Regions from separate parts of the Slackia heliotrinireducens DSM 20476 genome, predicted to be linked through region 2. Evidence: predicted binding sites of a transcription regulator. Region 2 holds the regulator's gene; the other holds the start of a gene.
The links. The regulator HrcA, encoded in region 2, represses chaperone genes, less so after heat shock. The targets are predictions, from matches to a motif close to TNTTAGCANNCNNNNNNNNNGNNTGCTAANA.
Positions count from the first base shown of each region.

Region 1: a site for HrcA is predicted at 4,040-4,070, ahead of htpG (molecular chaperone HtpG). Genes of this name have one in related genera too.

Region 1 is NC_013165.1:129,519-135,649, forward strand. It holds gene SHEL_RS00500 (hypothetical protein) at 1-686, shown strand, start outside; gene SHEL_RS00505 (PhzF family phenazine biosynthesis protein) at 683-1,468, opposite strand; gene SHEL_RS00510 (NAD(P)H-hydrate dehydratase) at 2,432-3,406, shown strand; gene SHEL_RS00515 (carboxymuconolactone decarboxylase family protein) at 3,527-3,853, opposite strand; gene htpG (molecular chaperone HtpG) at 4,098-6,023, shown strand.
Region 2 is NC_013165.1:1,174,488-1,180,618, forward strand. It holds gene hemW (radical SAM family heme chaperone HemW) at 1-1,051, shown strand, start outside; gene dusB (tRNA dihydrouridine synthase DusB) at 1,035-2,060, shown strand; gene hrcA (heat-inducible transcriptional repressor HrcA) at 2,233-3,243, shown strand; gene dnaJ (molecular chaperone DnaJ) at 3,264-4,391, shown strand; gene mtaB (tRNA (N(6)-L-threonylcarbamoyladenosine(37)-C(2))-methylthiotransferase MtaB) at 4,378-5,607, shown strand; gene SHEL_RS05070 (diacylglycerol kinase family protein) at 5,616-6,017, shown strand; gene ybeY (rRNA maturation RNase YbeY) at 6,027-6,131, shown strand, end outside.

The sequences.
Region 1 (6,131 bases), 1.0 Mb from region 2:
TGACGCCGCTCATCAACGAGGCCTTCGACCAGCGCATCGACAACGTGGACGTCTATCTGGACTGGTACTACAGCCTGGAGGCGGATTACGAATGCCTTGGGCATCTCGTGGACAGCACTGTCGAGGACTTCATGGCCGACCAGCTGGAAGCTTCCCTGAGCGAAGGGGTGGACGACACGCTGCTCAACGAGCGGGTGGCGTATTGGGCCGAGCAGGCTGAAGCGCTTGAAGCAGCGGCTCATGAGGAGCTTGCCGCCTACGAGGTTGACGTGCCTGAATGGCTCATCCAGACAAAGCAGGACATCGACATGGAGGCGTTCAACACGTCCTTCAACAGAACCGAGCGCCTTGAGGACATGGGTGTGCGCCTTACGGCCGCTGGCGTTTCGGCGGTGGTCATAAACCACGTGGTTGCCAAGAAGCTTGTCAGCAAGTTGTCTAAAAAACTCGCTGCTAAGCTGGGCATTTCCTCAGCTGAGAGAATCGCGTCGCTAGGGTTTACCGCCGCGGGTCCTTTGGGCGTGGTTGTGAAGATCGGCGCCGACGTTGCGACGACCGTCGTTTTGGACAGCGTGTTCCTGACGCTTGATGAGAAGCTGCATCGCGACGAGTATAAGCAGGAGATTATTGCTGGCATCGAAGACCAACGTGCAGAGATGTTGGCCCTGGTGGGCGGCACGGCTTAAGGCAGCGGCGCCACGATTTCCGACACGGCGACCAAGGAGGCTTCGCCGCCGATTTCGACGCGGCCTTCGCCCAACGGCCGACAACGCAGATACCCGCCGCGTTCGGAGGCCTGATAGGCGAGGACTTCGGACTTGCCCAGCTCACGGCACCAGAAGTCTGCAATCTGACAATGGGCCGATCCGCAAACCGGGTCCTCGGGAATGGCAAGTTTCGAACAGAAGCTCCGCGAGACGCAATCCACGTCCGTGCCGCGGGCCGTGGCGTTCTGGATGCGCCCAGGAATCGTCATGAGCAGCGTCTGATCGGGGCGCATGGCGCGCACGGTCTCTTCGTCGTCGAACACGCAGATCAAGTCCAGACCCAACACGGCGCGGCTGGGACGTGCGCCGAATGCGGTGGTCATTTCGTGGGTCACGGGAATCTCGCGCAGCTCATATGTAGGTAGGTCCATCAAGAAGGCGTCGCCGTCGCGGCGGATGACGAGTTCGCCGCCCAAGGTGTCGAAACGCACCTCGTCAAGGCCGGGTTCGATCTGCTCCATGACGGTATAAGCTGAGGCCAAGGTGGCATGCCCGCACAGTTCCACCTCGCAGCCGGGCGTGAACCAGCGCAGGTGGTAGCGTCCGTTGCCGCCCACGATGAAGGCCGTTTCCGAGAGATTGTTCTCCCGGGCGAGCAGCATCATGGACTTTTCGGTGGGCCACGCATCCATCACGCACACGGCAGCGGGGTTGCCGGTAAAAGGCCGGGGCGCAAATGCGTCGACTACGTACTGCTTCATAGGTCCGCCGTTTCCTCGTCTCGGGTTGTCGCCCCGGTATTATACCGTTTAGATGTCGGTCGGCATATATCCGATGTCACATCGGCCTCCGCGCGTTGCATTTGGCGTGCGCGGCGGGGTTCAAGAGTGGCTTTCGAAGGCTTCGTGCAACGAGAATCTGAATTTCTGTGCACTTAGAGGGATAATCTGTAAACGCGACGCTCTCTTCGAGGCTTTCGGGGCTGACAGATGAAAAAATAAGAAACACATAATGCGAATCTGTGGCATAAAATTGTCCATCGCAGCGATAGATGCCTCCACATGCGGGCTCGTCGTGCAGATTATCCCCCTAAGTGCACAGCGACGGCGTTTTTCGTTGCACGACACTCCGTTCGCGACATTGAAGCCACCCCGCGTGCCTTCGCGATCTCCCGCTGCCCACTCCTTTCGTCGAAATGGGCCTTAGCCGCCAAAAAAACAAGTAATGCACGACTTGGGAAGCGAACGTGTCGGTCCCGAAATATGCAGGTGTCTCTGACCTGATGCTTTAGTAAAGCATTTCCGACGGCATTCCAGTGGTTAGTCTTGAGCGCACTCCAAGTCGTACACTACTTGTTTTTTCTGGCAGAAAACGGGGTTTTGGCCTGAAGGAGGCGACCGGGTGGGGATGCGGAGAGGCGCACCTCTGTCAAATTATTTCGACACAGAACCGAGCGAAGGCGCTCTAACGCAACTTTTCTGTCGTTAGAGCGTCGCGAAGGATTCTAACGACACTTTAAGCCCGAAAAGTGTCGTTAGAGCATCGAAGCGATGCCTAATGCAAGAAAAGTGTTGTTAGACGGTCGGGCGTGCGCTGCGGTCTTTCGGCTTGGGTTGTGCCGATGCGCGGAGCCTCGCGATGCGTACGAAGCGAGCAAGCATATATCATGGTGTGGTATAACGGGGAACGAACGTTACGTGGGTTTGAGTATGAAAGGAACGTTCATGGTATTGGAGAAGCAGTTCGGAGAGGCCGACGCCCGAGCGGCCCTTCCACATCTGAAATTCGACGATAACAAATTTACCCGCGGCATGTGCGAGCTCATCGTGGGCGGCCCCGAGTTCCCAGGTGCAGGCGTGCTGGCCTCGCTGGCTGCTAACAGCCTTGCGGCGGGCTACGTCACCACCTACACCTGGAAAGATGCGGCTCGGGCCATCCGCGCGAAGCAGCCCTCTATCGTGGTCCGCAAGCCGAAAGAATTCCTGACTCGCGACCATACGGCAGCGCCGGGCAAGCCGAAGGCAGTGGTCATCGGCTGCGGCCTGTCTCCTGATGATGAAGCCGCCGAGCTGGTGTTGGCGGCGCTGCAGGTTGAAGTGCCTTTGGTTATGGACGGGGGAGCGCTGGCGTTCATGAATCGGGCCGACGTCAAGGAAGCCCTGGTCACCCGTGCCAAGAACAAGTTCCCCACGGTGCTCACGCCGCATGCGGGCGAGGCGGCCCGTCTGCTGAAGGCCGAGGCCGAGCGCTGCGCCGAGCAGGAATCCCTTTTCGACACCTCCGACCCCTCGTGGCAGTGGGTCCACGAGCGTGGCGAACAGTACGCGGCCGCAGACCCGAAGGCCGATCCGGCGCAGGCCGCGGCGCTGATCGCCAACGCCTACGGCGCGGTCTGCGTGCTGAAGGGGCCGGACACCTACATCTCGGTTCCCGGCTTCGTGCAAGAATCCGACGAGCACACCGTTCTGGTGGTGACGGAAGGCACCCCGGCGTTGGCGAAGGCCGGCACGGGTGACGTGCTTGCTGGTACCATCGGGTCCTTTGTCGCATCGGGCATGGCACTCGAAGCCGCCTGTTCGCTGGGCGTGTTCCTGCATGCGCGGGCAGGCCGGCTGGCAGGGGAGGCCTTAGGCGAGCTCTGCGTGACGGCCGAGCGAGTGCTGCACTACATTCCGAAGGCGGTGTGCAGCCTGGCATAGCGCCAGGTCATACGCCTTCGACCCGGATATGCCTCAGATATGCCGCCGCATCTTCCCTTATATATAGGTAAGGTGCGGCGGCTTTTCCATGTCGCGTGGCGACGGCGCTTCCGAAAACGCCTAGTCGTCCCACACCTCTTTGGCCAGGCGGAACACAGCCCAGCCCTTCGGCCATCCCACATACATGGTGGCGTGGGTGATGATCGCGGCGATTTCCTCCTTGGTCACCCCGTGGGCCTTCGCGTTCTGCAGGTGGTAGGTCAGGGACGAATCGGTGATGCCCGACGCCATGAGTGAAACCACCGTGACGATGCACTTGGTTTTGACGTCGATGGCGTCTTCGTTCCACACTTCTCCGAACAGGACGTCGTCGTTAAGGTGCGCGAACATCGGCGCGAATTCGCCGAGCTGCTCGCGGCCTGCGGTTTGTACGATCTTTTCAGCCATGTTGTCCGCCTTTCTGCGATGTTCGAACTGCTGCAAACCTCAATCGGTCACAACCATTATCAACCTAAACCGCACTTTAAGGGCAAGGGTTGCACGAACTTCGCGGCGCGGGTTACAGCGCGTCAACATATTACGGTTTCTGACGTTGCTTCGGGTTGACACCGCACGCTGGAGAACTAGAATCACGATTGGCACTCGAACAACGCGAGTGCCAACTTATGTGCACATATGAAAGGTCGCCGCCATGCGTAAATTCAAAACAGAGAGCAAGAAGCTCCTCGACTTGATGATTAATTCCATCTACACCAACCGCGAAATCTTCCTGCGCGAGCTCATCTCCAACGCGTCGGACGCTGTGGACAAGCTGTACTTCCGCAGCCTGACCGACTCCGACGTGCAGCTGTCCGCCGACGAGCTGGCCATCGACGTGGCCTTCGACAAGGATGCCCGCACCATCACCGTGTCCGACTCGGGCATCGGCATGAACAAGGACGAGTTGGAGAAGAACCTGGGCACCATCGCCCATTCCGGCAGCTTGGATTTCAAGACCGAAAACGCCGAAGGCGAGCAGGCCAGCGCCGTGGACATCATCGGCCAGTTCGGCGTGGGCTTCTACTCCGCGTTCATGGTGGCCAAAAAGGTGGTCGTGGTTTCGAAGCGCTACGGTGAGGACGAGGCCTGCAGCTGGACTTCCGACGGCGTGGAGGGCTACACCATCGCCGACGCCGAGCGTGAGAACCACGGCACCGACGTGATCCTGTACCTGAAGGACGATGCAGACGAAGATTCCTATTCCGAGTTCCTGAGCGAATGGAAGCTTAGGGAGCTCATCAAGAAGTACAGCAACTACGTGCGCTACCCCATCCGCATGGAGGTGTCCAAGACCCGCACGCTGCCCAAGCCCGAAGACGCCGGCGACGACTACACGCCGCAGCACGAGCATTACACCGAAATCGAAACCATCAACTCCATGGTGCCTATCTGGAAGCGCAAGAAATCCGAGGTCACCGACGAGGAGTACAACGAGTTCTACAAGTCCGACTTCCACGATTTCGTCGACCCCTTGCGCACCATGTCGGTGCACGCCGAGGGCATGCTGACCTACGACGCGCTGCTGTTCATCCCTGGCCGCCAGCCCTACGATTTGTTCTCGCCCGACTACAAGAAGGGTCTGGCACTGTACAGCTCCAACGTGCTCATCATGGAGAAGTGCGAAGACCTGCTGCCCGATTACTTCGGCTTCGTCCGCGGCGTGGTGGCCAGCGAGGATCTGACCCTGAACATCTCCCGCGAAACGCTGCAGCACAACACCCAGCTGCGCGCCATCGCCAAAAAGGTGGAGAAGAAGATCAAGAGCGAACTGGCTGACATGCGCGATAAGGACCGCGACGCCTACGAGGGCTTCTTCAAGAATTTCGGTCGCAATTTGAAGTTCGGCATCTACTCCACCTACGGACAGGCCGCATCCACCCTGTCCGACCTGCTGCTGTTTTACTCCGCCAAGCAGGAGAAGCTGGTCACGCTGGACGAATACGTGGACGCCATGCTGGCCGACCAGGAGGCAATCTACTACGCGGCGGGCAACTCCGTGGAGCGTCTGGCCAAGCTGCCCGTGGTCCAGAGCGTGCTCGACCGCGGATTCGACGTGCTGCTGTGCGCCGAGGACGTGGACGAGCTGTGCCTGCAGTCCATGTTCCAATATAAGGAGAAGGAGTTCAAGAACGTGTCCGGCGGCAACCTGGGTCTGGAGACCGAGGATGAGAAGGCCGCTGCGGAAGCTGCCGCCAAGGACAACGAAGCCCTGTTCGCAGCCATGAAGGACGCCCTGGGCGAAAAGGTGACGAAGGTGTCCGTGTCCACGCGCCTGACCACTGCTGAGGCCGCGCCGGCCTGCATTACCGCCGAAGGCCCCGTGTCCCTGGAGATGGAGAAGCTCTTCGCCGGCATGCCGGTGCCCGAGGGTGGGGAAGCGCCCCGCGCGTCCCGCGTGCTGGAAGTGAACGCAGCCAACCCCGTGTTCGAGGTGCTCAAGGCCGCCCAGGAGGCGGAAGACGCCGACAAGGTGAAGCTTTACGCCGACGTGCTGTACAACCAGGCGTTGCTGGTAGAGGGCATGCCGCTGGAAGACCCGGTGGCCTTCGCCAACGAGATTGCCCAGCTCATGAAGTAGGCTTTCTCTCCATATTTCGACTCGTGGCATGCGGGGCGTCGGGAATGCATTCCGGCGCCCCGCTTTTCGCGTGCTCGGAAAACGTCGTGCGGGCATGTGCCCTGAAGG
Region 2 (6,131 bases):
CGATTTCACCACGCGGGCTATCCCAAAGGATTCACCGGAGATCGGCGAGTATATCGAGAACCTGGTGCTGGACATCCGCCATGCCTCCCGCGAGGGCTTCCTTTCGCAGATCGAAACCGTCTACATCGGCGGCGGCACGCCCAGCTACATCGGCACGAAGCACCTGTCCAACCTGCTTTACACCCTCGGGGTGTCCATGCACCTGACGCCTGAGGTGGAATGCTCCATGGAGGCCAATCCGGAAAGCGTGACGCCCGAGCTCATCCGCGACATCTACGCGCTGGGGGTGAACCGCCTGTCCATCGGCGTGCAGAGCTTCGACGACGAGCTGCTCAAGCGCATGGACCGTATCCACGATGGGGCCCGCGCCAAAGAGGCCATCGCCATGGCCCAGGAGCGCTTCGACAACGTGTCCGTCGATCTGATGTGCGGCATCCCCGGCCAGACGCCGGAGATGTTTCTGGACAGCGTGCAGCAGGCCGTCGACCTGGGCGTCAAGCATGTCAGCATCTATCCGCTTACCATTGAGGAGCACACGCCTCTGCAGCGCATGGTGGACGCCGGCGAAATCGAGATTCCGGAGGACCACGAAGACCGTGAGGCGCTCATGATGGGCATGGCTCCCAACGTGCTGCTTCCCGCGGGGTTCCACCGCTACGAGGTGGCGAGCTACGCCCTTGACGGGTACGAGTGCGAGCATAACAAGAAATACTGGACCGGCGTGCCTTACTACGGCATTGGCGTGTCGGCCGTGACCATGACCCAGAACGATTCCCGCCGCATGCGCAAGCAGGACGGGTACGTTGTGGACGACCTGAACCGCCGCCAGATGATGGCCGAGGACCTCATGATGAAGATGCGCATGTCGCAAGGCGTGTCCGTCGACGAGGTCAAGGCCGCCGCCACCCTGCTGCCCAAAGTGCTCCAGGTGTTCCGCGACCTGCAGAAGGACAACCTGGTCAAGCTGGAAGACGACCGCTACAAGCCGACGCTTGGCGGCTGGCTTCTGGGCAACGAGCTCTACGGACGCATCTATGAGCTGGCCCCTTAGCGACCTTGCACCTGCCGGGCGCGTTCCCGTGGTTCTCGCCCCCATGGCGGGTGTGAACGACGTCATGTACCGCAGCATCTGCGTCGAAATGGGCGCCGACCTCACATTCACCGAGATGGTGTCTTCAAAGGCGCTTTCGTTCGCCAACGAGAAGACCCGCCGCCTGCTTGACACCGCACCCAACGAGCTGCATGTGGGCGTGCAGCTGTTCGGCCACGAACCCGATACCATGGCCCGCGAAGCGGCGTGGGTAGAGGATTCGCTGGGCGAGAAGCTGGTCTGCATCGATGTGAACATGGGCTGTCCTGCCAGAAAGATAATCAAGAAAGGCGACGGCTCGGCGCTGTTGAACACCCCGGATGTGGCACAGCAGATTGTCCGTCAAATCAAATCCCAGGTCAGTTGTCCTGTGACTGTGAAGTTCCGCAAGGGCTTCGCGGCAGGGGAGGACGTTGCCTGCGATTTCGCGAAACGCATGGAAGACGCCGGAGCCGATTGGATGACGGTGCATGGGCGTACCACGGCCCAGATGTATTCGGGAGATGCCGATTGGGATGTGCTCGGACGCGTGAAGCGGTCGGTGTCGGTGCCTGTCATCGGCAACGGTGACATCAAACGCGGCGAAGACGCCCGCGCTATGGTGGACGCCACCGGGGTGGACGGCGTGATGATCGCCCGCGGAGCCCAAGGCAACCCTTGGATTTTCCCAGAGGCCGCAGCGGCTTTGGCGGGCGAGCCCGCCCCTGCCGAACCGACCGACGAGGAACGCGTCGCCATGGCTCGCCGCCATGCGTCGATGCTGGACGGATACATGGGCAACACCATCGTCTACATGCGCAAACACGTCATGTGGTATCTGCGCGGCGTTCCTGGCGTGCGCGAAGCCCGCGGCGCTTTGAACTCCTGCGTCACCATGGATGATTTCAACCGCGTGCTGGACAAGATACTGGTGGATGCGGCCGACGTGCGTGCCCGCGAGGCGGCGTACCGCGCTGCGCCTGGCCGTTAAAGGGGCCGTTTGAGCCGTTAGGGCCGTCTCGCAATATGACGGGCTGGTAACTTTTCGCCACTTTTTTGGCACTTGACTGTTTCGGCTGCTAAAATCTCACCGTACAGAAGCCCGAAGGGCTTTTTTCGTCATGCGTGTATTCGGATGGACTAGGGAAGGACGGTGATCGCAGATGCTTTCGGAACGTAGGCAGCGTGTGCTCGAAGCGCTTATCGAAGAGTACGTGGCCTTTGCCCAGCCTGTCGGATCCCGCACCCTGGTCGACCGCTATAAGCTCGGGGTTTCTCCCGCTACGGTCAGAAACGAGCTATCGGTTCTGGAAGACGAAGGCTACATCCGTTCGCCCCACACCTCCGCGGGGCGTATTCCCACCGATGCGGGCTACCGCGCGTTCGTCGATGAGCTGCTCGAACGCGAATACGGCACCGATGTAGACGGCTCCACCTTCGACGAGCTGCGTTCGGCGGCCACGGCGGTGGACGAGCTTATGGACCAGACGTCCGCGGCGCTGTCGCGGCTGACGGACTGCCTGTCGGTGGTGCTTGCGCCATCGGTCATCGGTGTGTCGGTCAAGCAGGTGTCCTTGGTGTCCATGACGCCGCATCGCGTTTTGGTGGTCGTCGTGACCGACGACGGGCAGGTGTTCAACCGCACGGTCGAGTTCAACGAGGAGATTCCCTCCGACGAGCTGGCCCACCTGCAGAATGCCATAAACGGCCTTGTGAACGGAGCGAACGTTTCCGACATGCGCAAACGCATGTCCCAGGTCGACTCCGAAACGCTTGCATCGCCTTTGGCCCACGCCATTATCGAGGAGATCATCCTCTGTATCAACCAAGGCGACGCGTCCCGAACCCATCGTCTGGGGCTCTCGTCGCTGCTCCGCAAACCCGAATTCAGCCACGCCCAGACGGCCTTGCCCGTCTTGCAGGTGTTGGAGGACGACACGGTGCTCATGCAGATGTTCGACCGGGCTCTTGCCGACACCGCCAAGGAAGACCTCAAGGTCAGCATCGGCCGCGAGAACGGTACGGAGGAGCTCTCCGGCGTATCGGTGGTCGCAGCCCAGTACGGCACGGGTGCCGGCAGTGGCATCGTCGCCGTCATCGGGCCCACGCGCATGGATTATTCAACTGTCATACACGCTGTGCGCGCTGCGAAAAACGCGCTGCGTGATTTGTAGGGTAGAAAGGTACTCGCTTCATGGCTCAGGATTTGTATGAGGTTCTAGGCGTTTCCAAGAACGCCACAGATGACGAGATCAAGAAAGCGTTCCGCAAGAAGGCCCGAACGCTGCATCCCGACGTCAACAAAGAGCCCGATGCCGAAGAGAAGTTCAAGGAGCTTAACGAGGCATACGACGTGCTTTCCGACCCCTCGAAGCGCGCCCAGTACGATCGTTTCGGCACCATTCCGGGTGCTGCGGGCGGAAGCGCAGGCGGCGGATACCAGTACATGGACCTTGACGACCTGTTCGGCATGGGGGATTTGTTCTCGAGCTTCTTCGGCGGCGCTGCAGCTGGCGGCCAGGCGTCTGTGCGACGCGAAGGCCGCGACATGGGTGTTGGTCTGCGCCTTACGCTTGAGGAAGTCGCCACGGGCGCCAAGAAAGAGATTGTGTACGATCGTCTGGCACCCTGCGATACCTGCGGGGGCTCCGGCATGGGCGAGGGCGGACACGAGGTCGAATGCCCCGACTGCCACGGCCGTGGCCGCGTGGTTACGGTCCAGCGCACGTTCCTGGGTGACATGCAGACTGCATCCACCTGTACCACCTGTGGCGGCACCGGCCAGGTCATCGACCATCCTTGTGAGGAGTGTGAAGGCCAGGGCCGTATTCCCGACCGCCAGCATGTCACCGTGGAGGTGCCTGCCGGCATCCGCGAGGGCCAGCAGCTGCGCGTGGGCGGATTCGGCGAAGCGGGCATGCACGGCGCTCGCCCCGGCGACCTTATCGTCACGTGCCGCATCAAACCTCATGAGTTCTTCGAACGTGAAGGGGACAACCTGCACGCGCGTGCCAACATCAGCTTTATTCAGGCCATCCTGGGTGCTGACATCGAAATCGACGGTATCATGCCTGATGAGAAGGTCAAGGTTCATATCCCTGAAGGCTGCCAGAACGACCAGGTCATCCGCGTGCGCAACATGGGCATGCCTCGCTTGCGCAGTGATGCCCGCGGCGACATGCTGGTGCATGTGGGCGTGGTCATCCCCAAGAAGGTGTCCAAAAAGCAGCGCGAGATGCTTGAGAACGTCGCCCGCGAGTTCGGCGAGGAAGTAGCCGCGCCGCGCTCGCCGTTGCAGAAGCTGCGCGATGCCTTCAACTAGGTTCCATGTCGTCAACCTGGGTTGCAGGGTCAACCGGGTTGAAAGCGATTCTTTCGCGGCATCGCTCGTCGCCCATGGCGGCGAATCGGTCCCCGTGGAAGACGCCGACCTCGTCATCGTCAATACCTGCACTGTCACAGGCGAAGCGGAAAAGAAGACCCGCAAGGCCGTGCGTCGCGTGCTGCGTGAAAACGCATCGGGCACCGTGGTGGTTACCGGGTGCGCCGCCGCCATCGACCCGGATACTTACGGCAACATGGACAGCCGCGTAGTCGTGGTTCCCAAGGGGTCTATGGCTGCGTACGTGTCTCATGCCGTGTCGGGCGAAAGCCCCGTCGCCGTGGCCGAAGGCGGAGCGGTGGGGTCGCTGTTCGGCGACGAGTTCCGCATGGGGGAGGATTTCCCGACCCGCGTGGGCATCAAGGTCCAAGACGGCTGCAACAACGCCTGCACGTTCTGCATCGTGCATGTGGCCCGAGGCCGTGCGTGGTCTCGTCCTTATAAAGATGTGGTTGCCGAAGCCGGCGAATATGCGCGCCGAGGTGTGCGGGAAATCGTTCTGACCGGCATCAATCTGGGAGCTTACCGGACGGAGGATGCCGATCTGGTCCGTCTGCTGGACGGCCTGCTCGAAGCGGCGCCGAATACGCGGTTCCGCTTGTCCTCGGTCGAGCCGCATACCCTCTCGGATGACTTCATCGGATTGATGGCCGCCTCCGACGGACGCATCTGCCGACATCTGCACCTGCCTCTCCAGTCGGGTTCGACGAAGGTTCTCAAGGAGATGGCGCGGCCCTATACGGCTCAGGATTTCATGGGGTTGGTGGACCGTATGTATGAAGCGGTGCCGAGCCTGTCGCTGTCCACGGACGTCATCGTGGGTTTTCCCGGCGAGACGGAACGGGACTTCCAAGACACCTGCGATGTAGCGCGGGCCTGCCGGTTTTCCAAGATGCACATCTTCAGGTACTCCATGCGTGCGGGTACCCCTGCCGCATTGAGGTCAGACCAGATATCGCCCGAGGTGAAAGCCGAGCGGGCTGCAAAGCTGGATGCGATCGAACATGAACTGTGCGCACAGGATCTGGCCCGTCGCAAAGGGACGTGCGAGTTGGCGTTGGTGGAGACCGACGGAATTGCCACAACCGAGAGCTATCATTCGGTTGCAGCGCCTGTACAATCGCAGGTAGGCGATTTGGTTCCCTATATCTTCTAGGAGGCAAGATGGTCGACCAGGTTGAACATGAGGGCCGGCAGCTCAAGAGCAACAACAACCTGCTGAAGTCGTTCGGCTATGCTTTTGCGGGGCTGAAGGTTGCCGCCCAGGAGCGCAATTTCAAGATCGACCTGGCATTCGCTGTGTTCGCCCTGGTCGTGTGCGGAGTGTTGCGGGTCGATGCGCACGGCTGGCTCGCGGTCATCCTGTGCATCGGGGCGGTGCTTTCCCTCGAATGCGTCAACACGGCCATCGAGGCAGCCGTCGACCTGGCCAGCCCCGACATCCATCCTCTGGCCAAACGCGCCAAGGACTGCGGAGCTGCAGCACCCCTGATAGCCGCCATGATATCGGTCGTCGTAGGCCTGTTCGTTTGGATTCCCGCGCTTATCGAGCTGCTGCAAGGTTAGGGCTTATATATGAATATCATCGTTGATGTGCTGCATGGCGAAGACCTGGTCTCGCAGGTCGATGTGGAACGTCTGGCCGAATACGTGCTGACCCAGGAGGGGTGTCCCGAAAAC